DNA from 4 places in the Streptomyces sp. NBC_01142 genome. Region 2 is predicted to be linked to each of the others. Evidence: riboswitches for the same ligand, from Rfam matches in the RefSeq annotation. Region 2 holds a riboswitch; each other region holds the start of a gene.

Region 1 (7,594 bases), 1.4 Mb from region 2:
AGACCAAGCCCCTTGCCGGGCAGCCACTCCATGGTGCCGTGCTTGCCCATGTGCACGATCGCGTCCGCGCCGAAGCTGTTGTCCAGCCAGCGGTACGCCGCCATGTAGTGGTGCGACGGCGGCATGTCGGGATCGTGGTAGATCGCGATCGGGTTCTCGCCGAAGCCGCGCGGCGGCTGGATCATCACGACGACGTTCCCGAACTGCAGGGAGGCGAGGACGATGTCGTCCCCGTCGACGTACAGCTGCCCCGGGGCCTCGCCCCAGTGGTGCAGCATCCCGTCCCGGATCCCCGGCTCCAGGCGGTCGAACCAGGCCTGGTAGTCGGCGAGCGGCACCCGCGCCGGAGCCGCCGCCAACTGCTCCTCGGTCAGCCACTCCACATCGTGCCCACCGGCGTTGATCAGCCGGTGGATCAGCTCGTCACCGTTGTCCGGGTGGCCTTCCACGACGTACCCGGCGTCGCGCAGGGCGTCCAGGACCCGTACCGCCGAAGCGGGGGTGTCCAGCCCCACCGCATTGCCGACCCGCGAGTGCTTCGTGGGATAGGCGGTGAAGACGAGCGCGAGCTTCTTCTCGGCGTTCGGCTTGTGCTTCAACAGGGCGTGGCGTACGGCGATTCCGGCGACGCGCCCGGCCCGCTCCGGGTCCGCGACATACACCGGTACGTCGTCGGGGCCCTGCTCCTTGAAGGAGAACGGGACGGTGATGAGCCGCCCGTCGAACTCGGGGATCGCCACCTGCATCGCCGCGTCCATCGGGGACAGGGCGGCGTCCGACTCCTCCCAGACGGCGCGCGAGGAGGTCAGGCACAGGCCCTGCAGCACCGGTACGTTCAGTTCGGCGAGGGCCCCGATGTCCCAGGCCTCGTCGTCGCCGCCGGCACTGGCGTCACTGGCCCGGCTGCCGCCCGCGGCCAGCACCGTCGCGACCAGCGCGTCGGTCCTGGCGAGCAGCTCGTACAGCTCGGCGTCCGCGCCGCGCAGCGAACCGCAGTACACGGGAAGAGCGTTGGCGCCCTTCGCCTCGATCCGGTCGCAGAGGGTGTCCACGAACGCGGTGTTCCCGGAGAGCTGGTGCGCCCGGTAGAAGAGCACACCGACGGTCGGCCGCCCCTCCACATACGCACGCTCGCCGTGCACGCCCCACTCGGGCATCTTCCGCGGCTCGGCACTGCGCCTGTTCTGCGCGTCCGCGGCACGGCCGGGCCCCGCCAGCAGCACATCCTCCGTGAGGAACCGGGCCAGCTCGACGAGATTGTCCGGCCCGCCCTCGACGAGATACTGCAGCGCCTCCGCGACAGCACCCGCGTGAACGGTCGACTCGGCCATCAGCTCGGCGTCGGGGACGGTCTCCCCGCCCAGCAGCACGGTCGGAATGCCGGACGCCTTCAGCGCGGCGAGCCCGTCCTCCCAGGCACGCTTGCCGCCGAGCAGCCGTACGACCGCGACGGACGTGCCCTCCAGCAGCGCGGGCAGCTCCTCCGCGACGTCGATACGGGTCGGGTTGCCGATCCGGTACGGCGCGCCGGATGCCCGGGCCGCCAGCAGATCCGTATCGGCGGTGGACAGCAACAGCACGGTGTTCTCGGTGCTCATGGCGCTCCAGGTGCGATGAAGGGAAGTCCTGACGGTGCGCCCGACTCGATGAGCCGCAGCAGCGCATCCGTATCCGCGTGTTCTTCGATCAGGTCGCCGAGGCGGTCCAGCTGCTCCTCGCGCAGGACGCCGAAACTGGTGTCCGGCGCGGGCACGAACCGCCGTCCGGCCGCCGCCGCCACCTCCCGCAGGAAGGCGCGGCGGAAGCCGTCGCTCTCCAGCGAGCCGTGCCAGTGGGTGCCCCAGACGGCGCCCACCCGGCAGCCGTCCAGACTGTGTCCGTCGCCGTCGGAGATGAACGTGTCACCGCCGGACACTTCGGCGACGCCGTGGTGGATCTCGTAGCCCTCGACCGGCTCGCCGAGTGCTTCGCCGACCGGCCGGGCCAGTGTCTTGTCGACCGCGAACCGCACCCGTACGGGCAGCAGGCCGAGGCCCGGGACACGGCCCGCGCGCGACTCGACCTCGTCCTCGATGTGCTCGCCGAGCAACTGGAACCCGCCGCAGATGCCGAGCACGGGTCTGCCCGCGGCGGCGCGGCGCAGCAGTGCGCCGGCGAGCCCGCGCTCCTTCAGCCACTCCAGGGCCCTGACCGTGCCGCGGGTTCCCGGCACGATCACCAGGTCGGCATCGACGAGCTCCTCGGCGCGGTCCACGAACCGCACGACGACGCCCGGTTCGGCGGCCAGCGCGTCCACGTCGGTGAAGTTGGACATCAGCGGCACGGCGCACACGGCGACCCGCAGCACGTCCTCGCCCACGGGCGGCGCGACCACCGACTCCCGTACGGCGCCCCGCAACGACACCCGGAGCCCGTCCTCCTCGTCGATGCCGAGGCCGTGCGCGAACGGCAGCACTCCGTACGTTCTGCGTCCGGTGAGGCCTTCCAGCATGTCCAGCCCGGGCTCGAGCAGCGACACGTCGCCCCGGAACTTGTTGACGATGTACCCGGCAACGAGCGCCTGGTCCTCGGCACTGAGCAGCGCGGTGGTCCCGAAGAACGAGGCGAAGACGCCTCCGCGGTCGATGTCTCCGACGACAACGACGGGCAGGGAAGCCGCCCGTGCGATGCCCATGTTCACGATGTCCGTACGCCGCAGATTGATTTCGGCCGGACTGCCCGCCCCCTCGCAGATCACGGCGTCATACGTGCCCCGCAGCTCCTCCAGGCACTCCACGACGGTGGAGAGCAATGCTTCCTGCCGCCCGCCGTGCAGCGCCCTCCCCCCGGACGCCGCGCCCGATTGCGGCCCCGCCGCGGGCCCGGATCCCCCGAAGAACCCACGCGCACTGAGCTCGCCCACCGGTCTGCCCATCAGCACGACCTGGCTGGACCGGTCGCTGCCGGGCTTGAGCAGCACGGGATTCATCAGCGCGGTCGGCTCCACCCGCGCGGCCTGCGCCTGCATGGCCTGCGCCCGCCCGATCTCCGCACCCTCGCGTGTCACGAACGAATTGAGCGACATGTTCTGCCCCTTGAAGGGCGCGACCTTCACTCCCTGCCGTACGAGCCACCGGCAGATCCCGGCCGTGACGACGCTCTTGCCTGCGTCGGACGTGGTCCCCGCGACCAGCAGCCCTCCGCCGGTACGCCTGCTCCCGCTCATCCCCGCCCCTTTCGTGCCGTGCCGGTGCGCAGCGTGTGCGCCGCCAGGCGTCCCGCCGCGCAGGTCGCCAGGGTCAGCCAGCCGATACGGCGCGAGAGCCGTACGGCACGTTCGATGTCGCCGAACTCCACGGGACGGCCCGGGGCATTGAGCACCGGCCGGTGTTCCACCCGTCCGGCGTACGAGAGTGTTCCGCCCAGCCGTACGCCGAGCGCGCCCGCGAACGCCGCCTCCACCGGTCCCGCGTTCGGGCTCGGGTGCTTCTGCGCGTCGGCCCGCCACGCCCGTACGGCCCCGCGCGCATCCCCGCCCGCGAGTACCGCGAGGCCCGCGGTGAGCCGGGCGCCCGGCCAGCCGGCCACATCGTCGAGGCGGGCCGAAGCCCAGCCGAACCGCCGGTACCGGGGCGATCTGTGCCCGACCATCGCGTCCAGGGTGTTGACCGCCCGGAAGCCCACCAGACCGGGCACGCCTGCGAGGGCACCCCAGACCAGCGCGCCCACCACGGCGTCGGAGGTGTTCTCGGCGACGGATTCGACGACGGCGCGGGCGATCTGCTGCTCGTCCAGGGCCTGCGGATCGCGCCCGCACAGATGCGGCAGGCGCTCCCGCGCCACATCCGCGTCCCCGGCGGCGAGCGCGCCGCCGATGGCGCGCGCCTCGCGGCCCAGGGATGTTCCCCCGACGACGGCCCAGGTAGCGGCGGCGGTCAGCGCGACGGAGGCGGCGCCGCGCCTTCGTACACCGCGGGCGAGCAGGGCGGCACCGCCCGCGGCGCCCCCGGCGCACAGGACGGCGTGCAGTGCGCCCCAGCCGCGGTGGTCACGCCACAGGACACGCTCGACAGCGCCCGCGGCCTGCCCGAACGCGGCGACCGGGTGCCCCCGGCGGGGATCGCCGAGCAGCAGGTCGCCGATGAGGCCGGCGGCGGCGCCGTACACGAATTCACGGTCGGCACGCATGGGTTCAGGCCGCCGTTACGCCTCGTCGAACCCTCGTACTCACAGAAGAAACAGAAACAGCAGCTGAACCGCAGCCGGGCATGGCGGTATGTCCTCACTCAGGGTCCGCGCCCTGGTTCGACGTGACGTGACCGACGGTGAGAGTTCCTGGCTTCCGGGGAACTGCTCCCCGGTGACAGTGGCGGGACCGCGTCGGATTCGCACCGACTTCCTCTTCTGCCGCCGTAGATGGCCTCGGCAGTCCACCACGCAGGCGAACACCAGTCAACTTGCCTTTGACCTGCGACGGGACAGTGTGCCGAGCCCCACACCCGGGCCGGAATTCTCCTGGACGCCGAAATCCGGCTTTCTCGGACGAGACCCGACATTCAAAGAGCGGTCCACGCATGAGGCGGGCCGGGTCCCGGCGCACGGAAAAGCCGGGCCGGTCACCCGAAGGGGTGCCCGGCCCGGCTCTGTTCTGTGTGTCCTGGGCTGTGCGCTGTGTGCGCCGCCGTCAGACGACGATCAGAAAGATTCCGTACGCCACGGCCGCCGCGCAGAGCGCGAAGCACGCGTACGCACCGGTGCGCGCCACGACAGCGGAACCGCCCTGTGCGGCCGCCGATTCCTGCTTGGTCAGGCCCACGATGCCCAGGGTGAACAGACCCACCAGAGCGACGGTGGCGACGAGGCTCACGCCGAAGACGGAGCCGAGTGCTGCCCAGTCGATGTTCATGCTGATCTGTCCTTACACCGTGGCCGTGGCCGGCTCGGAGCCTGCGGGAGGGGCCGGGGCCGGGATGGTGGTCTTGAGGTCCTGCGCGGGTGTGCCGGCCGGCGGCGGGGTGACGGCCGCGATGGCAGTGGTCACGACACCAGCGGGCTCGGCGTCGATGTCCACGTCGTTGACGTTGGTGTGGTCGACCACCTGGCGGCGGGAGACGAACCAGATCGCGGCGCAGGCGGAGACCAGGAAGACCGCGACGGCCGCGACACCCCAGTCGCCCTGCTTGGTGACGAACTCCGAGCCCGCGGCGACCAGACCGGCGGCCGGCAGGGTCAGACCCCAGGCGACGAACATCCGGGTGGCGGTGGACCAGCGGACCACGCCGCCCTTGCGGCCCAGGCCCGCACCCATCACGGCGCCGGAGCAGGAGTGCGTGGTCGACAGCGAGAAGCCGAGGTTGGAGGAGGCGAGGATGACGCTGGCCGCGCTGGTCTGGGCGGCGAAGCCCTGCTGCGGCTGGAGGTCGGTGAGGCCCTTGCCCATGGTGCGGATGATGCGCCAGCCGCCGAGGTAGGTGCCGAGCGCGATCGCGAGACCAGCGGCGAGGATGACCCACATCGGGGGGTTGGAGCCGGGGGCGAGCACACCGCCGGCGACGAGCGCCAGCGTGATGATGCCCATGGTCTTCTGCGCGTCGTTGGTGCCGTGGGCCAGGGAGACCAGGCCCGCCGAGGTGATCTGGCCGGCGCGGTAGCCCTTCGCGGTGGCCTTCGGGTCGGCGTTCCTGCCGATGCGGTACGTCAGCCGGGAGGCGAGGTACGCCGCGACGCCGGCGACCAGCGGGGCGGCGATCGCGGGGATGAGCACCTTGGTGACGACAGTGCCGCCGTTGACGCCGCTGACGCCGACCGAGGCGATGGTGGCGCCGATCAGACCGCCCATGAGGGCGTGCGAGGAACTGGAGGGCAGGCCGATCAGCCAGGTCATCAGGTTCCAGAGGATGGCGCCGACGAGCGCCGCGAAGATGACTTCGGGTGTGATGCCTGCTTCGGTGACGATGCCGCTGGAGATCGTTTTGGCGACCTCCACGGACAGGAACGCGCCGACGAGGTTGAGCACGGCGGACATGGCCACCGCCGTCTTGGGCTTCAGAGCGCCGGTCGAGATGGTCGTCGCCATCGCGTTGGCGGTGTCGTGGAAACCGTTCGTGAAATCGAACACTAGAGCTGTCACGATCACAATCGCGAGCAGCAAGGTGATGTGTTCCATTTACCCAGGCAATCGTTTGACGTCAGTGGCTCGGCGACCGTAGGCAACCTGGATGAACGGAAGATGAACTGGGGCGGGCGGTGTGGTGTCCGCAGATGGGTACCGGCCATTCCGCTTGCCGTCCGGAGTCTCGGGTGGAGGCGCCTTGGGAGAGTGCCCGCGCGGCGTCGGGTCGTTCGGGGCCGCCTGGCCGGCGGCGGAAAGCGGCTTTTATGGCCTTCGAGGAGACCTTGCTCACTCATCGATCGCTCATCCCTCACCCATGGGTCCTCATTGATCACGCGGGGCCGCTCGGCGGCCGCTCACCGCCGCCTCCGCGGTATCCCGGGCCGCCTGGCAGGATCACCGTTATGACCGATGAGGTGCGGCAGGACGCGATCGGGCGGGCGTGGGAAGACCTCGTGGCCACGGCTCGCAGGACGGCAACGGAAGGCCTGGTGGTGGGCACCTCGGGCAATGTCTCGGTGCGGGCCGGTGACCTCGTCCTGGTCACGCCGAGCGGAGTCGCCTACGACCGGCTCACCCCCGAGGACACCGTCGCCGTCGACCTCGACGGCAACCAGGTGCTCGGCGACCTCGCCCCCACCAGCGAACTGCCGCTCCACCTCGAGGTCTACCGCAACACCGGCGCCCGCGCCGTGGTCCACACCCACGCCGTGCACGCCACCGCCGTCTCCACCCTCGTCGCCGAGCTCCCGTCGATCCACTACATGATCGCGGCCCTCGGCGGCCCCGTCCGCGTCGCCCCGTACGCCCTGTACGGAACGGAAGAACTGGCCGAGAACATGCTGCGCGCCCTGCGCGACCGCACCGGCTGTCTCCTGCAGAACCATGGGACGCTCACCTACGGCGACTCCCTCCAACAGGCCTATGACCGCACCGCCCAGTTGGAGTCGATGTGCCGGCTCTGGCTGACCGCAGCCTCGGTCCCCGGACACTCGCCCACCCTGCTCTCCGCCTCCCAGCTGCGCGAGGCGGGGGAGAAGCTCCAGGGCTACGGCCCCTCCCGCTGACACCGGCCGGCCGTAGGCACCAGCCGTCCTCCCGGTGCCGGCCGCCGCCGGCCCGGCCGTCCGCCGACACCGGCGGCCCACGCCCACTGGCCGCGCGGCGTTCGCGTGCCGACACTGGAGCAGTGCGCCCGGCTACAGCGACGGCAGCTGCCGTCACCACTCTGATCGGTGTCGGCGCGGCCGCGATCGCGGCCGGCCGCTACGCAAGCGACGCCGCGCTCAAGCCGTCGCCCGGCCGGCCCCTGCCCGGTGAACCCCGGCTCACCGTGCACGCCACGGCCCCGGACACGGTGACCCTGACCCGCAGCCTCGTCTCGCAGCGCCCCGGTACGTACGGCATCGAGAGCTCCGGCGTCCACGCGGTCATCGGGGCCGTACTCGACGATGTGCCGCACTCCGCCGACACCGTCGTACGCCGCCTGGAGGGCATCGGCCA
Region 2 (7,594 bases):
ACCTTCCGCTCCCGCAGCCACTGCGCCAGCGTGGAGCCGTTCTCGTCCGAGCCCTCGAAGCTGCTGTACGCGCCCGTGTACGCCCCCTTGTCGAAGACCGCGTCGACCGCGCCGGACGCGACCGCCGGCGCGAAGTTCGGGTGGAAGCCCACTCCCTCCGTACCGGCGACGCAGTGGGGCGGCCAGGAGCGGACGTAGTCCGGGTTGTCGGAGAAGTGGTCGCCCGGCTCGACGTGGTGGTCGCGGGTGGCCACCACATGGCTGTAGCCGGGCTGGGCCTGTCCGATCAGGTCCGTGATGGCGGCAGCGACATCGGCACCCCCCGACACCGCGAGGCTGCCGCCTTCGCAGAAGTCGTTCTGAACGTCCACGACGATCAAGGCGCGGTGCATGGCGGGTGTCCTTAGGTGGGGAGAGACCGGCGGGCGGCGAGCGATTGTATGAGCGTAGAGACTGGGGCGGCCGTGCGGGAGAGGGCTTCGGGCGCGTTCATACATACTCCGTGGGGATGACCGGCTCGCCCTTGGAGAGCTGGATCGCCGACATGGGCAGCCCGGCGAGCGCCGCGATGTGGCGCTCGCGCGCCGCGTCCAGCGACTCCCGGGCGACGACCTCGCCGCCCTTGACCAGCTCCACCAGCAGCTGCTGGTCCACAAGCCCGGACGGGACGGTGTCGACACCGATCACCTCGGCCTCGGCGACCCCGTACGCGTCCGGGCGCCGCGCCGCCCACTTGCGGCCCCCCACCGAGGTCTTCGCGCCCAGCGACTTCTTCGCCACCGGCTGAAGCGGCGCCTTCGGGTCTGTCGACCGTGCGCGGGCGACCAGCTTGTAGACCATCGAGCAGGTGGGGTGCCCGCTGCCGGTGACCAGCTGTGTCCCCACGCCGTACGCGTCCACCGGCGCCGCGGCGAGCGAGGCGATCGCGTACTCGTCCAGGTCCGAGGTCACCACGATCTTGGTGTTCACCGCGCCGAGTTCGTCCAGCTGCTGCCGCACCCGGTGCGCGACCAGCAGCAGGTCCCCGGAGTCGATGCGTACGGCTCCGAGCTCGGTCCCCGTGATCTCCACGGCGGTGCGGACGGCCTCGGCCACGTCATAGGTGTCGACGAGCAGCGTTGTCCCTCGTCCGAGTGAGTTCACCTGCGCCTGGAAGGCGTCGCGCTCGCTGTCGTGGAGCAGGGTGAAGGCGTGCGCGCTGGTGCCCACCGTCGGGATGGCGTAGCGGAATCCGGCGGCCAGGTCCGAGGTGGAGTGGAAGCCGCCGACGTACGCGGCGCGCGAGGAGGCGACCGCGGCGAGTTCGTGTGTGCGCCGGGCGCCCATCTCGATCAGCCTGCGCCCGCCCGCCGCGGCCGACATCCGCGAGGCCGCCGCGGCGATGGCCGAGTCGTGGTTGAGGATCGACAGGATCACGGTCTCGAGCAGCACACACTCGGCGAAGGAACCCTCGACGCGCAGGATCGGCGAGCCCGGGAAGTACACCTCGCCCTCGGGGTAGCCCCAGATGTCGCCGTTGAAGCGGTACGACGCGAGCCACTGCAGCGTCGGCTCGTCGACGATCTGCTGCTCGCGCAGAAAGGCCAGTACGCCGGCGTCGAAGCGGAAGTTCTCGACGGCGTCGAGCACCCGGCCGGTGCCCGCCACGACGCCGTAACGACGTCCCTCGGGCAGCCTGCGCGTGAAGACCTCGAAGACGGAGCGCCGGTCCGCGGTGCCCGACTGCAGGGCGGCCCGCAGCATCGTGAGCTCGTACTGGTCCGTGAAGAGCGCTGTCGAGGGAACATCCACCGGCAGGCCCAGGTCCGCAGTGTTCATGGCGAGGATGCTACTCCACATCTCGTCAGACTGACGAGATGTGAGGGTCGTTTGTGCGATGCGCCCTCCCGGGTGGCAGCATGGACCAGGTGAGTGTTGCTCCCGTAGAGATCGAACGCCCCGAGTCGGCCGAGGAGACCTTTGCCGTACCCGAGCCGGATGTGCCCTGGGTGACGCTCGTCCACAACGACCCGGTCAATCTGATGAGCTACGTCACCTATGTCTTCCAGGCCTACTTCGGCTACTCCAAGGACAAGGCGCACAAGCTGATGCTCGACGTTCATCACAAGGGGCGCGCCGTCGTCTCCAGCGGCAGCCGCGAGGAGATGGAGCGTGACGTGCAGGCGATGCACGGATACGGACTGTGGGCGACGCTCTCCCAGGACCGCAACTGATGTCCGGGCACTTCGAGCAGATCCCCGGCGGCGGCGCTGCCGTCGCGCTCGACGACGTCGAGATCTCCATCCTGCGCTCGCTCGCCGTCCAGCTGCTCGAGCTGATCGGGCCCGGCGACGAGCGGGTCGAGGGCGAGGACCCGCTCGCCGCGCTGTTCACCGAGGGCCCCAGCGAGCCGCCGTCCGATCCGGCGCTGGCCCGGCTGTTCCCGGAGGCGTACGGCGGCCCGGACGCCGATGCGGAGGACGACGAACTGCGCGCCGCCTCCGCGGAGTTCAGGCGCTTCACCGAAACCGACCTGCGCTCCCGCAAGCGGGATGACGCGCTCGCGGTCGTCCGCACCCTGGACTCGACGACCGCCGCGGGCGAGGGCGGTGCCGTCCTCAAGCTGACCGCCGACGACTGCCTGCACTGGCTCGGTGCGCTCAACGACCTGCGGCTGACCATCGGTACCCGCCTCGAGGTCAGCGACGAGGACGAGAGCGGCGATCTCTACCGGCTGCCGGACTCGGACCCGCGCAAACCGATGGTGATGGCCTACCTCTGGCTCGGTGCGCTCCAGGAGACGCTCGTCGAGACCCTGATGTCCTGAGAGACGTCAGAGATGTCGGAGTCGTCAGAGACGTCCCGGGACGTCTCCCGAGAGGCCTCCCGGAGATGTCCTGAGACCGACGTCCCGGTGTCCTGAAGTGTTCGCTCAACGGACACTCAAATCCGGATAACGATCCCGTCACCACAACGGCATGGTTTGCGATGCCGAGAGCCCTTTGTCCGCTTCTTTCTGTGGCGTACGCCACATCGCCCCCCGTGGATCATGTGACGGCCGTGATAAATCTTCACGACCGCCGGGGACGCCACCCATGTTCCTGGGGGCGCTTGGGCCGGCAGACCGCCGGTAGCACTCCATTCACATCCGGGGGGATCAGGACCTGGTCCGCAGTCGCGCGGCAGATGCAGCGGACGCGGATCGGCATGGAGAAAGGGCGCATCACCATGACCTCACTGCAGGTCGACAAGCACGACGGCAATGAGGCCGCGGGGTCCGCGGCAGGCGCGGACGAGGGTTACCAGCGCGGACTGGGTGCTCGTCAGATCCAGATGATCGCGATCGGCGGCGCCATCGGCACCGGCCTCTTCCTCGGCGCGGGCAAGGGCATCTCCAAGGCCGGCCCCAGCCTCATCCTGGCCTACGCCATTGCGGGCCTGGTCATCTTCTTCATCATGCGGGCCCTGGGCGAGCTGCTCATGTACCGCCCCGTCTCGGGATCCTTCGCCGAGTACGCGCGTGAGTTCGTCGGTCCCTTCGCGGGCTTCGTCACCGGCTGGACGTACTGGCTCTTCTGGGTCGTCACCGGCATCACCGAAGTCACCGCGGCCGCCACGTACATGACGTACTGGTGGGACATTCCGCAATGGCTCTCCGCGCTGGTCTTCACCATCATCCTGTACGGCGCGAACCTCATCTCCGTGAAGCTCTTCGGTGAGCTGGAGTTCTGGTTCTCGATGGTCAAGGTGACGGCCATCATCGGCATGATCCTGATCTGCGCCGGTGTGCTCACGATCGGCTTCTCCGACGCCGGTGACACCGCGTCCGTCACCCACCTGTGGGCCGACGGCGGCTTCTTCCCCAAGGGCATCGGCGGCACGCTGATGACCCTGCAGCTCGTGATGTTCGCCTTCCTCGCGGTCGAGCTGGTCGGCGTCACCGCCGGCGAGTCCAAGGACCCGGAGAAGACCCTCCCCAAGGCCATCAACACCGTTCCGTGGCGTATCGCCGTCTTCTACGTCGGCGCGCTGATCATGATCCTGTCGGTGGTGCCCTGGACCCACTTCCAGCCGGGCATCTCGCCGTTCGTCGCCGCCTTCGAGAAGATGGGCCTCGGCATCGGCGCCGCGATCGTCAACTTCGTCGTGCTGACGGCCGCACTCTCCTCCTGCAACTCCGGTATGTACTCCACCGGCCGCATGCTGCGTGACCTGGCGCTCAACGGGCAGGGCCCGAGGGCCTTCACCAAGCTGACGAAGAACGGCCTGCCGCTGATCGGCACGACCTTCTCCGCCGCGCTGATGCTGGTCGGCGTCTGGATCAACTACAAGGCTCCGGGCGAGGCGTTCAACTACGTCGTCTCCTTCGCGACCATCTCCGGCATGTGGGCCTGGATCATGATCCTGGTCAGCCAGATCCGCTACCGGGCCAAGGCGGACCGCGGTGAGCTGCCGCAGTCGACCTTCAAGGCGCCCGGCGCCCCGTACACCAGCTGGTTCGCACTGCTCTTCATCGGCATGGTCATCGTGATGATGGGCATCGACAAGGACGCGCGGATCTCGCTGTACTGCGCGCCGCTGTGGGGCCTGCTCCTCGCCGTGTCGTACCTGGTCCTGAAGAAGCGCAACCCGCAGGGCGCGGCTTTCGCCAAGCGCTGACGCGTAAGCGTCCCGTCCAGCATTCGGGCCGGTCCGTACCACTCCTCGGTACGGGCCGGCCCTTCTGTTTATCCTGATCCCCATGCTGACCCTCACCCAGGCCCTGTTCGACCAGATCGTCGCGCACTCCCGCGCCGACCACCCCGACGAGGCCTGCGGCATGGTCGCGGGCCCCGAGGGCAGCGGCCGGCCCGAACGCTTCATCCCCATGCTGAACGCGGCCCGCTCACCCACGTTCTACGAGTTCGACTCCACGGACCTGCTGAAGCTCTACCGCGAGCTGGACGACCGCGACGAAGAGCCGGTGATCATCTACCACTCGCACACCGCGACCGAGGCGTACCCGTCCCGTACGGACATCAGCTACGCCAACGAGCCGGGCGCCCACTACGTCCTGGTCTCCACCGCCGACACCGATGACGCGGGCCCCTTCCAGTTCCGCTCGTTCCGCATCGTGGACGGCGAAGTCACCGAGGAAGAGGTCAAGGTCGTAGAGGCATACTGAGCACGACCTTTGAGGCGGCAGGACCCAGGAAGCCGGTGTGAATCCGGCACGGTCCCGCCACTGTGACCGGGCGCTGCCCGGAAGCCAGGAACTGGCCTGCCGCCTTTTCTTCCACCACCCAGGGGACGCGGAAATCCCCGGAGGAGGCCACGCCATGTCCAGGCGTCATGCTGCGCTCATAGCCGTCACACTCTTCCCGCTCGCCGCCTGCGGCGGCACCACCACGGAGGCGAAGCCCGACGCGAAGGCCGCGCCCGGCTTCCCGTACACCGTCTCCAACTGTGGGGTGAAGACGACCTACCAGGCCCCGCCCGAGCGGGTCGTCACCATGAACCAGCACGTCACCGAGGTCATGCTCGAACTGGGCCTGGCGAAGTCCCTGGTCGGCACGGCCTATCTCGACGACCGTGTGCTGCCGCGCTACGAGAAGGCGTACAAGAGCGTCCCCGTGCTCGCCAAGGAGTACCCCGCCAAGGAGAAGCTCCTGGCCGCCAACCCCGACTTCGTCTACGGCGGTTACGCCAGCGCCTTCGACGCCAAGGACGGCCGCAGCCGCGACGACCTCAAGGCCGCCGGCATCAACACCCGCCTCAACCTGGAGAACTGCGCCAACGGCAGCACCTCCATGGACGACGTCTACCAGGAGGTCGCGGAGGCCGGCCGCACCTTCGGCGTTCCCGACCGCGCCGGGAAGTGGATCGCCGCGGCCCGTGGGACCGTCGCGGCCACCGCCACCGAGCTCAAGGACGTCAAGCCGGTCTCCGTCTTCGTCTACGACAGCGGCGACAAGACCGCCTTCACCGCGGGCGGCAAGGGCATCGGCAACGAGATGATCAACCGCGCCGGGGGCCGCAACGTCTTCGCCGACATCGACAAGTCGTTCGGCGACGCCACCTGGGAGCAGGTCGTCGCCCGCAAGCCCGAGACCATCGTCATCTACGACTACGGCTCCACCACCGTCGAGCAGAAGAAGCAGCGGCTGCTGGACGACCCGGTGCTCAAGGACGTACCCGCGATCAAGAACAAGCGCTTCGCGGTGCTGCCGCTGTCCGACGCGGTGCTGGGGGTACGGGCCCCGGCCGCCATCGCAAAGCTGGCGCAGCAGATCCACCCCGAGCTGAAGAAGTAGCGCCCGCCGTGGGCCGCGCGACCCCGCCCGCACGCGGGCGGCTCCGCTACACCCTTGTCCTGGGCGGGCTGGCTCTCGCTCTCGCCGCCGCCGTCGTCGCCGGTCTCGCACTCGGATCCGTACGCATCCCGCCCGCCGACGTCCTCACCATCCTCACCGGCGGCGCGGACCCGAGCCCCTTCCGCACGATCGTGCTGGACGTACGGCTGCCGCGCGTGCTGCTCGGCGCGGTCGTCGGCGCCGGGCTCGCCGTCGTCGGCACGGTCCTCCAGGCGCTCGTACGCAACCGGCTCGCCGACCCCTTCCTGCTCGGCATCTCGTCGGGGGCCTCGGTCGGTGCGGTGCTGGTGCTCGTCCTCGGCATCGGCGGCGGGATCACCACCACGGTCGCCATGCCGGCCGCGGCGTTCGTCGGCGCGCTCCTTGCGATGGTGCTCGTCTACACCCTGTCCCGCACCGGCGGCACGATCACCGGCGGCCGGCTCGTGCTGGCCGGGGTCGCCGTCTCGTACATCCTCTCCGCGCTCACCACCCTCGTACTGGTCGTCTCCGGCCGCCCTGAGCACTTCCAGGAGGCGATGTTCTGGACGCTCGGCGGACTCGGCAGCGCCCGCTGGGAAAGCCTGCTGGTGCCCGCCGCCGTACTCGCCGTCGGCATCACCCTGCTCACCGCGCTCGCCAGGCCGCTGGATCTGCTGCTGGTGGGGGAGGAGGGCGCGACGGTCCTCGGCCTGGACACCTCACGCTTCCGCGCCGCCGTCTTCGTCCTCGCCTCGCTGCTCACCGCGGTGATGGTGGCGGTGAGCGGGGCCGTCGGCTTCGTCGGGCTCATGGTGCCGCACGCGGCCCGGATGGCGGTCGGGGCCGGTCATCGCACGCTGCTGCCCGTGGCCGCGCTCGGCGGGGCGGTGGCCCTGGTGGTGGCCGACCTCGCCGCCCGTACGGTCGCGGCCCCGCAGGACATCCCGGTCGGCGTGCTCACCGCGCTGACCGGCGGCCCGCTGTTCCTGTGGCTGATGCGCCGCCGCCCGGAAGGATCCCTCGTATGACCTCCCGTACGACTGCTCGCACGACCGCCGGGCTCTCCGCCGGGCTCTCCGCCGGGCTCTCGGCCGAGGCGGCCGCCGGGCCGACCGCCGCCCTGAGTGTCGAAGGCCTGTCGTACGGGATCGACGGTCGCACCCTCGTCGACTCCGCCGACCTGACGGCGGCCCCCGGCGAGACGGTGGGCCTGGTCGGTCCCAACGGCAGCGGCAAAACGACACTGCTGCGCTGCGTGTACGGCACCTTGCGCCCCACCCGCGGCCGCGCCCTCCTCGACG
Region 3 (7,594 bases), on a different contig from region 2:
ACTGCGCCCACCGCATACCAGAGCAGGTCGGGCGCATTGAAGGTGGAGCCCAGCACGAGCCGGGCGAGCGGGTTCCGCGCGGCCAGTTCGGCCGGGAACTGCGTGAGCTGAAGCAGCTCGACGGCGCAACTGAACGCCAGAGCTGTCGCGGCGGCCGCCAGAGGCTTCACCCGGGGAGCGATCAGCACCACCAGGGTGTGGACGAGCACGGTGTAGAGCGCGTCCCCCGCGTACTTGGCGGCCTCGCCCGTCGCCGCACCCCTGATTCCCAGCCCCGCGGCCACGGTCAGTACCGCAGCCGCACACGCCACCAGGCGCGTACGCGCAAGAACACCCATGCCAGGCACCCTATGCAGGCCGTACGCACCCGGTGGCGCGCCCCCCGTTCCCCCGTTCCCCCGTTCCCCCGGTTCCCCGTTCCCCCGGTTCCCCGTTCCCCCGGTTCCCCGTTCCCCCGGTTCTCCGGAATCCCGGAGGTCTAGAAGTCGTCGTCGAAGCCGACCGAACCCTCGACCGCCACCTGGTAGGCGGAGGGGCGGCGCTCGAAGAAGTTGGTCAGCTCCTGGACGCCCTGCAGCTCCATGAAGGAGAACGGGTTCTCCGAGCCGTACACCGGAGCGAAGCCCAGCCGCGTCAGCCGCTGGTCGGCGACGCACTGGAGGTACTCGCGCATCGACTCGGTGTTCATGCCCGGCAGGCCGTCACCGCACAGGTCGCGGCCGAACTGCAGCTCCGCCTCGACGGCCTCCTTCAGCATGTCGGTGACCTGCTGCTGGAGCGCGTCGTCGAAGAGCTCCGGCTCCTCCTTGCGGACCGTGTCCACGACCTCGAAGGCGAAGTTCATGTGCATGGTCTCGTCGCGGAACACCCAGTTGGTGCCGGTGGCCAGGCCGTGCAGCAGGCCGCGCGAGCGGAACCAGTAGACGTACGCGAAGGCGCCGTAGAAGAACAGCCCCTCGATGCAGGCCGCGAAGCAGATCAGATTCAGCAGGAAGCGGCGGCGGTCGGCCTTCGTCTCCAGCCGGTCGATCTTCTCGACCGAGTCCATCCACTTGAAGCAGAACTGGGCCTTCTCGCGGATCGATGGGATCTCCTCGACCGCGTCGAAGGCGGCCGCCCGGTCGTCCGGGTCGGGGAGGTAGGTGTCCAGCAGCGTCAAGTAGAACTGGACGTGCACGGCCTCCTCGAACAGCTGGCGCGAGAGATACAGCCGCGCCTCGGGGGAGTTGATGTGCTTGTAGAGGGTGAGCACCAGGTTGTTGGAGACGATCGAGTCGCCCGTCGCGAAGAACGCTACCAGTCGCCCGATCATGTGCTGCTCACCGGGGCTGAGCTTGGAGAGGTCGGTCACGTCGGAGTGGAGGTCGACCTCCTCCACCGTCCAGGTGTTCTTGATCGCGTCGCGGTAGCGCTCGTAGAAGTCCGGGTAGCGCATCGGACGCAGGGTCAGTTCGAAGCCCGGGTCGAGAAGGTTCTTTTCGGTGGAGCTCATTACTGGCAGGCCTCGCAGGACTCAGGGTTCTCAAGGGAGCAGGCGATCGCGTCGGCGTCGGGCGCGGAGGCCTGCTGCAGGGGGATGGGGGCGGGCGCTGCGGCGGCCGCAGCACCGCCGCCGGCCGCACGCGCGATGCGCGTCGCCGGACGCGAGCGCAGGTAGTACGTCGTCTTCAGACCCTGCTTCCAGGCGTACGCGTACATCGAGCTGAGCTTCCCGATGGTCGGCGTCTCCAGGAAGAGGTTCAGGGACTGGCTCTGGTCCAGGTACGGCGTACGGGCCGCGGCCATGTCGATCAGGCCGCGCTGCGGGATCTCCCAGGCCGTGCGGTACAGCGCGCGGACGTCCTCCGGGATCCAGCTGAAGCCCTGTACCGAGCCGCTCGCCTCGCGCAGCGCCTCACGCGACTGTGCGTCCCACACGCCCAGCTTCTTCAGATCCTCCACCAAGTAGGCGTTGACCTGGAGGAATTCACCGCTCAGCGTCTCGCGCTTGAAGAGGTTGGAGACCTGCGGCTCGATGCACTCGTAGACACCGGCGATCGACGCGATGGTCGCGGTCGGCGCGATGGCGAGCAGCAGCGAGTTGCGCATGCCGGTCTTCGCGATACGGGCGCGCAGCGCGTCCCACCGCTCAGGCCAGTTCCGCTCGACGTCGTAGTGGTCGGGGTGCAGTACGCCGCGCGCCGAGCGGGTCTCGGACCACGCGGGCAGCGGGCCGTTGCGCTCCGCGAGGTCGCAGGACGCCTCGTAGGCCGCGAGCATGATCCGCTCGGCGATCTTCGTGGAGAGCGCCTTCGCCTCGGGCGAGTCGAAGGGGAGACGGAGCTTGAAGAAGACGTCCTGGAGGCCCATCGCGCCCAGGCCCACCGGCCGCCAGCGGGCGTTGGAGCGCCCGGCCTGCTCGGTCGGGTAGAAGTTGATGTCGACGACCCGGTCCAGGAAGGTGACGGCGGTGTGGACGGTTTCGTCCAGCCGCGCCCAGTCCAGATCCCCGCCGTCGGGCCCCTCCACCACGAACGAACCCAGGTTGACCGAACCGAGGTTGCAGACGGCCGTCTCGCCGTCGTCCGTCACCTCCAGGATCTCGGTGCACAGGTTCGAGGAGTGGACGACCTTGCCGGGCTCGGCCGTCTGGTTGGCCGTGCGGTTGGAGGCGTCCTTGAAGGTCATCCAGCCGTTGCCGGTCTGGGCGAGCGTGCGCATCATCCGGCCGTACAGCTCGCGGGCCGGGATGGTCTTGCGCGCCAGCCCTTCGGCCTCCGCCTTGCGGTACGCGGCGTCGAACTCGTCGCCCCACAGGTCGACCAGGGCCGGCACCTCGGCGGGGGAGAACAGCGACCAGTCGGCGTCGGCCTCGACACGGCGCATGAACTCGTCCGGGATCCAGTGCGCGAGGTTCAGGTTGTGCGTACGCCGCGCGTCCTCACCGGTGTTGTCACGCAGCTCGAGGAACTCCTCGATGTCCGCGTGCCAGGTCTCCAGGTAGATCGCGGCGGCGCCCTTGCGCCGGCCGCCCTGGTTCACGGCGGCGACCGAGGCGTCAAGGGTCTTCAGGAACGGCACGATGCCGTTGGAGTGGCCGTTGGTGCCGCGGATCAGCGAACCGCGGGCACGGATACGGGAGTACGAGAGCCCGATGCCGCCGGCGTGCTTGGACAGGCGCGCGACCTGGTGGTAGCGGTCGTAGATCGAGTCGAGCTCGTCCAGCGGAGAGTCCAGCAGATAGCAGGACGACATCTGCGGGTGGCGGGTGCCGGAGTTGAAGAGCGTGGGGGAGGAGGGGAGGTAGTCGAGCCGGCTCATCAGCCCGTACAGCGAGGCGACTTCGTCCAGGGCGCGTACCGAGGTGTCCTCGGCCAGTCCGCAGGCGACGCGCAGCATGAAGTGCTGCGGCGTCTCGATCACCTGGCGGGTGAGGGGGTGCCGCAGGAGGTAGCGGCTGTAGAGCGTCCGCAGCCCGAAGTACCCGAAGCGGTCGTCGGCGGCCTGGTCGATCAGAGCGTCCAGGTGTGCGGAGTGGAGCTCCACGAACTCGGCCGTGCGGTCGGCGATCAGGCCTTCGCGATGGCCGACCGCGACGGAGGCGGAGAAGGCCACCGCGCCCTGCCCGGCTGCCTCGTCCGCGATGTGACGGGTCAGCAGGCGGGCTGCGAGCCGCGAGTAGGCAGGGTCCTCGGAGATCAGGCCCGCGGCCGCGTCGGTGGCGAGGCCTCGCAACTCGGCAGCGTCCGATGCGGCGTTGCGGCCGCGCAGTGCGGCGGCGGCGACACGGCCCGGGTCGGTGTCGGGCAGATCCGCGGTGAGGTCGGTCAGGGTCCGCAGAAGCGCGGTCCCGGGGCCGTCCGCCACCTGGTCGGAAATGCCTGAAGCCGGATCGGCTGGCGCGATGGTCACGTGGTGCTCTCCCTCGCTCGGCTCTGGGCCGGCGGGGGGAGGGGGAAGGCCGTACGGGCGTGTACGTGCCCGCAGAAGGGCAGCACACCGCACGGCATCCACCGGCCCAACCGCGAGGCCCGGACGTCTCGGCATCCGGTTCGGTCGAGCCGGATGCACCGTCGGCAGGTCTTCGGACTGACCAGGTACGACAAAGCGCACCACTTCACACCGTTGCGGGACAGTTCCGGATTCGCACCGGATTCCCCTGCGGCGACAGCGAGCATGAGCATACATGTGGGGGCCGCTTGATGACGCACCCCCCACATGTTGTGTCGTGGCCCGCGTATGGAGGAGGGCGCGACTCGGAGAGGTGCGTGTGGGCCGGTGGGCTTCCCCTGCCTGCCTCTTCCCGAAACCGGGCAAGCTCCGGACCCCGTACGGCCTTCGGGAGTGTCCCCGATCGCCGGACGGGCTGACGCTTCAGCCCCTCGGGTCGGCCAACGCGCAAGGCCTCGCGTCGGCCAACGCGCAAGGGCCGCCGCGCCCCTGTCGGGAAGCGCGACGGCCCTTGCGTCGAGGCCGCGGTCAGTGACCCGCGCCCGCCGTTGCCTTGGGGAGCTCGGTCCGGACGCCGGGGTCGCCCGCGTCCGCCGTGTAGTCCGACGGGTCCGTCTCGTCGACGCCCTCCGGAGCCTTGGCCGCCCGCAGGACAAACGTCATGACCACCGTCACCAGCATGTTCAGCACGAACGCCGTCAGGCCGATGTAGCCGATCTCGCCGATACCCGGAATCTCCGCGGACGAGCCGCCGAAGTGCTTCTGGGTGGGGCTCGCCACGCCGTACGCCGCCGCCGTGCCGTAGATCATGCCGACCGCCCAGCCCGCCAGCAGCGCCCAGCGGTGGAACCAGCGGGTGAACAGGCCGCCCACCAGCGCCGGCAGCGTCTGGAGGATCCAGATGCCGCCGAGCAGCTGGAAGTTGATCGCCACCGTCTTGTCCATGGTCAGGACGAAGGCCAGCGCTCCCACCTTCACCAGCAGCGAGACCAGCTTGGAGACCTTGGTCTCCTGCGCCGGTGTCGCATCGGGCTTGATGAAGTCCTTGTAGATGTTCCGGGTGAACAGATTCGCGGCCGCGATCGACATGATCGCCGCCGGCACCAGCGCGCCGATCCCGATCGCCGCGAAGGCGACACCCGCGAACCAGTCCGGGAACATGGTCTCGAAGAGCTGAGGGATCGCCAGCTGACCGTTCTGCACCTTGATGCCGGCCGCGATCGCCATGAAGCCGAGCAGTGCCAGCAGACCCAGCATCAGCGAGTACAGCGGCAGGATCGTGGTGTTGCGGCGGATCACGTCACGGCTGCGCGAAGAGAGCGTCGCCGTGATCGAGTGCGGATACATGAAGAGCGCGAGCGCCGAGCCCAGCGCCAGGGTCGCGTAACCCCACTGGCCCATCTCCCCGGGTACGAGCGCGCCCCGCGGTTTGTCCGTCGCCGGGTTGATCTGCGCGTAGGCGTCACCGGCCTTGGCGAAGATCTCGTCGAAGCCGCCCAGCTTGATGGGGATGTAGATGATCGCCACCGCGATGACGATGTAGATCAGCGTGTCCTTGACGAACGCGATCAGCGCCGGTGCCCGCAGACCGGAGGAGTAGGTGTACGCCGCCAGCACGCCGAAGGCGATCAGCAGCGGCAGGTCCTTGATGAACCAGTTGGTGTCCTCGCCGCCGCCGACGCCCATCACATCGAGCACCGCCTGGATGCCGACCAGCTGAAGCGCGATGTACGGCATGGTCGCAAGGATGCCGGTGACGGCAACCGCCAGCGAAAGCCCCTTCGAGCCGAAGCGCCCGCGCACGAAGTCGGAGGTGGTGACGTACCCGTGCTTGTGCGAGACCGACCACAGACGCGGCAGGAAGGTGAAGATCAGCGGGTAGACGAGAATGGTGTACGGGACGGCGAAGAAGCCCGCCGCGCCCGCCGCGTAGATCGCCGCGGGGACGGCGACGAAGGTGTACGCCGTGTACAGGTCGCCGCCGAGCAGGAACCAGGTGACCCAGGTGCCGAACGACCTGCCGCCCAGGCCCCATTCGTCGAGGCTCTCGCTCTCGGCCCTGCGCCAGCGCGCGGCCAGGAAGCCCATGACCGTGACGGCCAGGAAGAAGAAGATGAAGACGGCGAGTGCTACGCCGTTCACGCCGTCCTTCACTGCGACGCACCCCCCTTGCGGGCGCGCTGGTCACGCTGCCACAGCTTGTACGCGATCATCGTCAAAAGGGTCGAGATGAGGACCCAGAGCATTTGGTACCAGTAGAAGAACGGAATGCCGATAAACATCGGCTCGACCTTCGCGTACGAGCCGACCCAGAGCATCGCCACGAACGGCGCGAAGAGACAGAGGGCGACGACCACACGCACCGGCGTGATCAGTGGTTGTTTCACTTCCGGCGCTTCAGGCTCTTCCGGCGCTTGTGGCGCCTCAGGCACTGCTGACATACGGCGGCTCCGTCTCCTCGCCCATCATCTGTGTAATGCGCAGGAAATCTAGGCGAGGGTGCGCGCAGCGTCACCCCCCGTCCGTATATCGGTACGGCAACGACTTCTGGTCGCGTCGCGTGCGGTGACACTTCGGCAGCAGCGGAACCCCGCACACGGGTCCGACTCCTGTCGGTCCGTCCGCATCCGCTCGAATTCCCGTCGGGACGGCGCGGACGCGGCCGGAACGTGGGACCTCTCATGCGCGACATACCGCTCGTACGCCGAATCATCCAGCAATTCCCGTACGTACCGCCGGACCGCACCAATGGCGCCGTCGCAGTCCAACTTCGACTCCGCGTAAGGGGCTTCTTCGAGTTACGCGGTCTCCGGGAGATTCCCTGGCTCGTTCGGGTGCGGCAATCAAGGAGTAAGGCTTCCTCAACAGCCCTTTCGCGGAGTCGAGTTCGGGCCTATGGGTGGTTCATTCTCCTTGACACTTCTGGTTGGTCTACGCCAATATCGGAATTGGCCTGCACCAAGTGCGGCCGCCGGTCGGACCGGCCGTTCGGCCGTGCCGTCGCCGGGCGGGCCGCGCTCGGCGACGTACATCCGGTCACGCATGGTGCGACCCGGGTCTCGCGCACTGCCGCGGCCGAGGTGCTGGTCGGCTGAGAGCAGCGCGCCCGGGGCCGCACCATCGGACTCCTAGTCCACCGGCCTCTTCAGATTGGCCACGAACTTGTACCGGTCGCCCCGGTACACCGAGCGCACCCACTCCACCGGCTCGCCGTTGGTGTCGCGTGAATGCCGCGAGAGCATCAGCATCGGCAGGCCCACGTCCGTACCGAGCAGCCCTGCCTCGCGCGGGGTGGCCAGCGAGGTCTCGATCGTCTCCTCGGCCTCGGCCAGATGGACGTCGTACACCTCCGCCAGTGCTGTGTAGAGCGAGGTGTACTTGACCAGGCTGCGGCGCAGCGCCGGGAAGCGCTTCGCCGACAGGTGCGTCGTCTCGATCGCCATCGGCTCGCCGCTGGCCAGCCGCAGCCGCTCGATGCGCAGCACCCGCCCGCCGGTCGAGATGTCCAGCAGCCCTGCCAGGGTGTCGTCGGCCGTGACGTACCCGATGTCCAGCAGTTGCGAGGTGGGCTCCAGGCCCTGGGCCCGCATGTCCTCGGTGTACGAGGTGAGCTGCAGGGCCTGGGAGACCTTGGGCTTGGCCACGAAGGTGCCCTTGCCCTGGA
Region 4 (7,594 bases), on a different contig from region 2:
CCTGGGCGACAAGACCCGGATGGAGCGCCTCGCCGTGGACCCGGCGGCGTTCGTACGGCCGTCCCCCACCTCGGGCACCCTGGGCGGGGTGGCCAAGGCCACCCGTGAATCCATCATCGTGGTGGAGGCCGCCGGCTACGACGTGGTGCTGGTGGAGACGGTCGGCGTCGGCCAGTCGGAGACCGCCGTGGCCAACATGGTGGACTCCTTCCTGCTGCTCACCCTCGCCCGCACCGGCGACCAGCTCCAGGGCATCAAGAAGGGCGTACTGGAGCTGGCCGATGTGCTTGCGGTCAACAAGGCGGACGGCCCGCACGAACGCGACGCCCGCTCCGCCGCCCGCGAACTCGCCGGTGCGCTGCGGCTGATGCACCCCGCCGACGCCGCCTGGACTCCCCCGGTGCTGTCCTGCAGCGCCCGCGAGGGCAGCGGGCTCGACACCCTCTGGGAGCGGCTGGAGCAGCACCGGACTCTCCTCGACTCGACCGGCCGGCTCGCCGCCAAGCGCCGCGACCAGCAGATCGACTGGGCCTGGACGATGGTCCACGACGAGCTGCTGGACCGGCTGCGCAACCATCCCGAGGTACGCAGGCTCGCACCCGGCCTCGAACAGCAGGTACGGGACGGGGAGTTGACAGCGACACTCGCCGCCGAGCGGATTCTGGAGGCGTTCCAGCGACGCTAGCGGATCCGGGGGCAGGCCACGGGCCCGTGCTGGGGCGCCGCCCCAGACCCCGCACCTCAATCGCCGGCGGGGCTGAAGTTCAGCCCCCCAGGGCCCCCGGACGAAGTCCGGGGGAGACTGAGGGCACGGCCGACGGCCGTACAGGGAGTCTGGGGCTCAGCCCCGGTTACTCGCCGGGCAGCGCGGACCTCACCTCGTGCGCCGCGGCCACCAGGTTCTCCAGTGACGTACGGACCTCGGCCCAGCCCCGGGTCTTGAGACCGCAGTCGGGGTTGACCCACAGCCGCTCGGCGGGAATCGCCTCAAGTCCCTTGCGCAGCAGGGTCGCTGCCTCGTCGGCACTCGGGACACGCGGGGAGTGGATGTCGTACACACCCGGTCCGACTTCACGCGGATAGCCCGCGGTGGCGAGCTCGTCGGCGACCTGCATATGGGAGCGGGCTGCCTCCAGGCTGATGACATCGGCGTCGAGGTCGTCGATGGCCTGCAGGATGTCGCCGAACTCGGCGTAGCACATGTGTGTGTGGATCTGGGTGTCCGCGCGGACCCCGGCGGTGGTGAGCCGGAACGCCTCCGTCGCCCAGGCCAGATAGGCCTCGTGGTCGGCGCTGCGCAGCGGCAGGGTCTCCCGCAGGGCGGGCTCGTCCACCTGGATGACCGAGGAGCCCGCGGCCTCCAGGTCGTTCACCTCGTCCCGCAGGGCGAGGGCGACCTGACGGGCGGTGTCGCCGAGCGGCTGGTCGTCGCGGACGAAGGACCAGGCGAGCATGGTGACCGGGCCGGTGAGCATGCCCTTGACCGGGCGGTCGGTCAGCGACTGGGCGTACGAGGTCCAGCGCACCGTCATCGGCTCGGGCCGGGAGATGTCGCCGGCCAGGATCGGCGGGCGGACGTAGCGGGTGCCGTACGACTGCACCCAGCCGTGCTGGGTGGCGAGGTAGCCGCTGAGCTGCTCGGCGAAGTACTGCACCATGTCGTTGCGTTCGGGCTCGCCGTGCACGAGGACGTCGATGCCGGTCTTCTCCTGGAAGGAGATGACCTCGCGGATCTCGGCATCGATCCGCTCGTCGTAGCCCCCGGTGTCGATACGCCCGGCCCGCAGGTCCGCCCGCGCGGTGCGCAGTTCGGTGGTCTGCGGGAAGGAGCCGATGGTGGTCGTCGGCAGGAGGGGCAGACCGAGGCGCGCGCGCTGAGCTGCGGCCCGCTCGGAGTACGGCAGGCTGCGGCGGGCGTCCGTGTCGGTGACGGCCGCGCTGCGGGCACGTACGGCCGGGTCGTGGGTGAGCGCGGAGGTGGCGCGGGAGCGCAGGTCGGCCCGGTTGGCGGCCAGTTGGGCGGCGATGCTGTCGTTGCCCTCGGTCAGCCCGCGGGCCAGGGTGACCACCTCGGCCGTCTTCTGGCGGGCGAAGGCCAGCCAGCGGGCGACCTGGGTGTCCACATCGCGTTCGGCGGTGGCGTCGAGGGGCACGTGCAGCAGGGAGCAGGACGGTGCCACATCCACCCGGTCGGCGAGGCCGAGCAGGGTGGCGAGCGTGGCCATCGACCTGCCCAGGTCGTTGATCCAGACGTTGCGGCCGTCGACCACTCCGGCGACGAGCCGTTTGCCGGGCAGACCGCCCACGGCGGCGAGGTCGTCGAGGTTGGCCGCGGCGGCGCCGGTGAAGTCGAGCGCGAGACCGTCGATCGGGGCCTTGGCCAGGACGGGGAGCGCCTCGCCGAGCCGGTCGAAGTAGGAGGCGACCAGGATCTTGGGGCGGTCGGTGAGCGCGCCGAGGTCCCGGTAGGCGCGGGCCGCGGCGTTGAGCACGGCCGGGGTCCGGTCCTGGACCAGGGCGGGCTCGTCGAGCTGCGCCCACTGCCCGCCCGCGGCCCGCAGATCACGGAGCAGCTCGGCGTACACCGGCAGCAACCGGTCCAGCAGGGTGAGCGGTTCGAAGTCGGCGGCGACGCCCGGGGCCGGCTTGGCGAGCAGCAGATAGGTGACCGGGCCGACGAGCACCGGGCGCGCGGTGTGGCCGAGCGCGAGGGCTTCCTTCAGCTCGCCGACCTGCTTGGCGGAGTCGGCGGAGAAGACGGTGTCGGGGCCGAGTTCGGGGACGAGGTAGTGGTAGTTGGTGTCGAACCATTTGGTCATCTCCAGGGGCGCGACATCCTGGGTGCCGCGGGCCATGGCGAAGTATCCGTCGAGTGTGCCGGCTTCGACGGCCGCGCGGTGGCGGGCGGGGACGGCGCCGACCGCGACGCTGGTGTCCAGTACGTGGTCGTAGTACGAGAAGTCTCCGGTGGGCACTTCGTGGATTCCGGAGTCGGCGAGCTGCTGCCAGTTGGCGCGGCGCAGTTCTGCGGCGGTCTCCTGGAGGGCGTCGGCACTGACGCGGCCCTTCCAGTAGCCCTCGATGGCCTTCTTCAGTTCCCGGTTCGGGCCCTGGCGGGGGTAGCCGTGGACGGTGGCCCGGGCTCCTGCGGCTGCGGATGTGCTGGTCACGGAACTCTCCTTCGCGAGTACTCGTCAGTGACCCCGGAACGGGTCGTGGGACGCGAAGGAACGGCAACCGGAGCAGCCACCCGCACACCTGGAGGTGTGCCCGTGCTGCCCATAGCGCCGACCCGCCCACGAGGTCACCGAGATCTCCGCGCGCGTGGGTCGCGCACGGGCAGTGGCAGGTCTTCGGACTTGCGGGCACGTCTTCGCCGTACGAAGACACCTACTGGCCGTCGCTTCCCAGACCCGGTGCCGGGTCCAGTGCGTATGACGGCGGTCGTTCCCACTTACCGCTGCGGGGCAGTTCCGGATTTCCACCGGATTCCCTCTTGCGACGCACCTGTCTGGCGGACAGGGCGAACCATCTGCAGGGACCACCCTAGGCTCTCGCCCGCCCGGCAGAACACCCAGCCCGCATGACGGGCCCGTACGGCCGCGCTCACCTGCACGCCGTGTCCGAACGGGGAGGCTGCGGCATGTCGGGGCCCATCATTCATGACCCGAAGGCCACTGTCAGTGCCACACGAGATGCTTGACGGTCCGACATCTTCACGAGGGGCAGACCGAGATGACCGATCCCGAGCTCGCCGCGGCGCAGGCGTACGTCCGGCTTCTTCAGACCACCCGGGCCGTCCTCGCCGATCCAGAGCAGTCCGACGCCGCCCTCCCCCTGCTCAGCGCGCCGATCACCGAGGCGGACGAGGCACTGTGCGCCCTCGGACTCGCGGGCAACGAGGCCGAGTTCTTCCAGCTGATCAGCAGGCGGCTCCCCGGTGCGTCCCCGAAATGTCCTGGCACTGCACCAGCGGATTTCGGGGTACAACCTCCCGCTCCCCGTACGGATCTACTCCAGTGACTCGCCCAACTCATGGGCACAATTCAAGAAAACGGGGTAGATCTCATGTTCCGTATCTCGACTGGTCTCGCCAGGCGCTCCGCAGTCGCCGCCGTGGCCGGCGCATCGGCCCTCGCTCTGGGCTTCTCGCTCGCAGCCATCTCTCCGGCAGCCGCGTCCACCGCCACGGACGCGAACGACCGCTACACGGCGAAGGAGATCCGCACCTTCCTGGACCGTTTCTACGGCGATCACGGCCCTTCCGCCTCGGACCGCAAGAACCGGGTCTCCGACCTCCTGAAGAACAAGGCCGCGGCGAACCCCGGCTTCGACGTGCTGCTCTGCGCGCAGAACGAGCCGCGTTCCATCGACATCGGCAGGGTGACCACGGCTCAGTCGGCGCGCGTCGGCTGGGCGCCGGTGACCACGCACTGGGGTGAGAACGGCGAGGTCACCGCGGTCTTCACGGCGTACGTGGAGCTGGACGGGAAGAAGCCGCTGAAGCTGCTCGACGTCGACTGCTCGCCGGAGGGCTGAACTGCTTCACGGGTCCCGCCGCCCGCCGGCGGGAGCCGGTTCGGGCACGGGCACGCGCTTGTCCGGCACACCCCGGCGCGGGAAACGCGGCTCGACGAGCGGGCGCGCCACTCTGCGTACCGGCGGCGTGGACAACAGGACGACGGCGGCCACCGCGCAGACACTGAGCAGCAGCTCACCCGGCAGCCCCCAGGACTTGACGACGTCGAACGCCCCCACGTACCCGGCAGTCCGTATCAGGATGCCGTGCAGCAGATACGGGTACAGGGTGACCGCCCCCAGCGCCGTGAACCAGGTACGGCGTCCGGGAACGAGTGCCAGGAAGGCGGCGACGAGCACCGCGCTCGCGGCGAAGATCAGCATCCGCAGCACCAGATAGTGCCCCGGCGACACCTCCAGCACGCCATAGCCCGCGTCCATGGAGAGCCAGTGGTCGTCGGGTTGCGGCGCGAGCCGGTGGGCGAGGAACCCGGCGGCCACGAAAGCGGGCAGGGCCCAGCGCCGGGCGATGCGGGTGCGCAGCAGTGCGAAGTGCTCCGCCCGCAGCTTCAGTCCGAGCACGAACCACGGCAGGAACATGAGCACGCGCGGCAGCGCCAGGTCCCCGCCCATCACCGTCATGCCCGCGGCCAGCGAGACGGCCACGGCGATGGGGACGGGGAAGCGCACGGCCTGCCAGAGCGGGGCGCTCAGCCGCCAGACGAACAGCGCGATCATGAACCAGCAGAGATACGACGGCGCGGTGGGTGTGATCGAGAAGGGCTGGTCGCGAGTCCAGTGGTAGACCGCGGTGTACACGACCTCGAAGATCAGATACGGAGCGAGCACGCCGGAGATCAGCCGTCGCATCTGGTCGGGGCGGCCGGTGAAGCTTCTGGAGAAGTATCCCGAGAGCAGGATGAACGCCGGCATATGGAAGGCGTAGACGACGGTGTGCACGGCTCTCAACGCATGCGTGCCGCCGATGACCTGTTCCCAACTATGGCCGAGAGCGACAAGGGCGATCAGCAGGAACTTCGCGTTGTCGAAGAACGGATCACGGTCGCGGGTGGTGCTGCTCACCCGTCCGACAATAGGGAAACGGGCAGGTCACGGCGGCTCATGGGCACGGTGACAAAAGCAACTCTCTTTGCCATCGCCACCAGTGAACCGAAGTGTCGCTTCGGGCATCCCTCCCCGGATCGACGCGCGTCACGATCACTACCCCGTACGCCTGCCGCGCTCCGACGCGCCGCCGAAGCGGGTGAACGCCGGCCCCGGCCGTCAGTGATGTCCGGCAGGCGCGCCGACGTGAGGCCGACAGGGCCGTGCGGTTGCACCGTGTGCTGATCCTTTACACGGTGGGGGGAGTCTCACCCCCCGAAAGGAACCCCCTATGCGCCTCACGTCGGCGTCCCGCGTCCTCGTCACTTCGGCGGTGTGTGCCGCCGTCGCGTTCGGAGCGACCGGTCCCGCCGCCGTCGGGTTGAACGCTCATCAGGGCACCAGCCGGAGGCACCAGGAGAGGGAACACGTGTGAGCCCCTCCGAGGCCACTGCATCCACACTTCGGCAGCCGTAGGAGCGCCGGTGACCGTCGGGAGAGACGTATGCCGCTGACTCAGCCGCCGCACGATTCCCGGGCATACGGGCCTGTCGCCCCGAAAGGCCTGCTGCGCAGGCTCGGTGAATGGTGCGCCCGCCACTGCGTGATCGTCATCGTGGCCTGGCTGGTCGCCCTCGGGAGCCTTCAGGTGCTCCATCACTCCTTCGGCGGTGACTACTCCGACAACTTCTCGCTGCCAGGCGCCCAGTCCCAGCAAGGTCTGGACGTACTGAAGGAGCACGAGCCTTCGGCCGGGGGCTACAGCAGCCAGATCGTCCTGCATGACACGTCGAAGCCGCTCACGGACCTCGGCTCACAGATGTCCACGGTGATCGGGAGTCTCCAGAAGCTGCCGCATGTGCTTTCCGCACAGAATCCGCTGCCGCCACCGGGCTCGACTCCGCCCCCACCACAGCCGTCCACGCCGAACGTCGGCCCTCTGTCGACCGACGGCTCCACCGCATACATCACCGTCCGCTTCGACGTGCAGCCCTCCACGCTGGAGGAGTCGTACATCGACGGTGTGGACGCCGCTGTCCAGCCGCTGCGCGCCGCCGGGGTGGATGTGGAGTACGGCGGTCCGCTGGGTGAACTGGCCCGGCCGGCTCCCGACGACCGGACCAGTGAGGTGATCGGCTTCGGGGTGGCGATCGTGGTGCTCCTGGTCGGCTTCGGCAGCGTGCTCGCCGCCGGAGTTCCGCTGCTCACAGCGCTCATCAGCGTGATCTGCGGACTCTCCTGCCTCGCGTTGCTCGCCGCCGTGTTCACCTTTGCCACGGTCTCCCCCACCCTGGCGACCATGCTCGGTCTGGGTGTGGGCATCGACTACGCACTGTTCCTGATCACCCGGCACCGGCAGAACCTCATGGACGGCGCGGACCCGGTGACCGCCGCCGGCAAGGCGGTGGCCACCAGTGGCCGGGCCGTGCTCGTCTCCGGCTGCACAGTGATCATCGCTCTGGCCGGGCTGTCGGTCTCCGGGGTCTCCTTCATCGCCCTGCTCGGGCTGGCCGCCGCCGTCACGGTGATCACCGCGGTCATCGGCGCGCTCACCCTGGTGCCCGCGCTGCTGGGGCTGATCGGCCGGCGGATCGACAAGTACCGGGTCCGTAGGCCGATCGCGGAGACGGACGCCGGGCCCGGCGCCGAGGCGCACGGCAGCTGGCACCGGTACGCGCTGCGCGTCGAGCGCCGCCCGTGGTGGTTCCTGGCCGCCGGGATCACCATCGTCGGCGTGCTCGCCGTGCCGCTCTTCTCCATCCAGCTCGGCCACATCGGGGACGGCGCCGACCCGAAGTCCTTCACGGACCGGCGGGCGTTCGACCTGATGTCCGATGCCTTCGGACCCGGTTCGAACGGGCCGATGACGCTCGTCATCGACCAGACCTCGGTGCCGGCATCCGACCGGGCGGCTCTGGCCTCGCAGGCGCGGAAGGCGCTCACCGACGTGCCCGGGGCCGCCACGATCACT

What was found. A riboswitch is a leader RNA that binds a small molecule or an ion and turns the genes downstream of it on or off. The one in region 2 is predicted to bind cobalamin.
Region 1: linked by a shared signal. The riboswitch ahead of OG883_RS20410 (cobalamin biosynthesis protein) and the one ahead of OG883_RS26705 (ABC transporter substrate-binding protein) in region 2 are both predicted to bind cobalamin.
Region 3: linked by a shared signal. The riboswitch ahead of OG883_RS05035 (ribonucleoside-diphosphate reductase subunit alpha) and the one ahead of OG883_RS26705 (ABC transporter substrate-binding protein) in region 2 are both predicted to bind cobalamin.
Region 4: linked by a shared signal. The riboswitch ahead of metE (5-methyltetrahydropteroyltriglutamate--homocysteine S-methyltransferase) and the one ahead of OG883_RS26705 (ABC transporter substrate-binding protein) in region 2 are both predicted to bind cobalamin.

Annotation. Positions count from the first base shown of each region.
Region 1 is NZ_JAPEOR010000002.1:650,967-658,560, reverse strand. It holds gene cobN (cobaltochelatase subunit CobN) at 1-1,598, opposite strand, end outside; gene OG883_RS20415 (cobyric acid synthase) at 1,595-3,205, opposite strand; gene OG883_RS20410 (cobalamin biosynthesis protein) at 3,202-4,167, opposite strand; cobalamin riboswitch at 4,288-4,430, opposite strand; gene OG883_RS20405 (hypothetical protein) at 4,664-4,885, opposite strand; gene OG883_RS20400 (inorganic phosphate transporter) at 4,898-6,145, opposite strand; gene OG883_RS20395 (class II aldolase/adducin family protein) at 6,496-7,158, shown strand; gene OG883_RS20390 (alpha/beta hydrolase) at 7,281-7,594, shown strand, end outside.
Region 2 is NZ_JAPEOR010000002.1:2,028,573-2,036,166, reverse strand. It holds gene OG883_RS26735 (nicotinamidase) at 1-392, opposite strand, end outside; gene OG883_RS26730 (nicotinate phosphoribosyltransferase) at 490-1,818, opposite strand; gene clpS (ATP-dependent Clp protease adapter ClpS) at 1,899-2,213, shown strand; gene OG883_RS26720 (DUF2017 domain-containing protein) at 2,213-2,806, shown strand; gene OG883_RS26715 (amino acid permease) at 3,208-4,638, shown strand; gene OG883_RS26710 (M67 family metallopeptidase) at 4,721-5,143, shown strand; cobalamin riboswitch at 5,129-5,258, shown strand; gene OG883_RS26705 (ABC transporter substrate-binding protein) at 5,298-6,272, shown strand; gene OG883_RS26700 (iron ABC transporter permease) at 6,281-7,321, shown strand; gene OG883_RS26695 (ABC transporter ATP-binding protein) at 7,318-7,594, shown strand, end outside.
Region 3 is NZ_JAPEOR010000001.1:1,051,983-1,059,576, forward strand. It holds gene OG883_RS05025 (DUF2809 domain-containing protein) at 1-338, opposite strand, end outside; gene OG883_RS05030 (ribonucleotide-diphosphate reductase subunit beta) at 479-1,492, opposite strand; gene OG883_RS05035 (ribonucleoside-diphosphate reductase subunit alpha) at 1,492-3,891, opposite strand; cobalamin riboswitch at 4,037-4,170, opposite strand; gene mctP (monocarboxylate uptake permease MctP) at 4,459-6,084, opposite strand; gene OG883_RS05045 (DUF3311 domain-containing protein) at 6,081-6,371, opposite strand; partial or broken gene OG883_RS05050 (YbdD/YjiX family protein) at 6,507-6,698, opposite strand; gene OG883_RS05055 (hypothetical protein) at 6,879-7,025, shown strand; gene OG883_RS05060 (GntR family transcriptional regulator) at 7,059-7,594, opposite strand, start outside.
Region 4 is NZ_JAPEOR010000003.1:620,870-628,463, reverse strand. It holds gene meaB (methylmalonyl Co-A mutase-associated GTPase MeaB) at 1-685, shown strand, start outside; gene metE (5-methyltetrahydropteroyltriglutamate--homocysteine S-methyltransferase) at 852-3,170, opposite strand; cobalamin riboswitch at 3,327-3,548, opposite strand; gene OG883_RS36915 (hypothetical protein) at 3,736-4,023, shown strand; gene OG883_RS36910 (hypothetical protein) at 4,069-4,539, shown strand; gene OG883_RS36905 (acyltransferase family protein) at 4,546-5,601, opposite strand; gene OG883_RS36900 (MMPL family transporter) at 6,128-7,594, shown strand, end outside.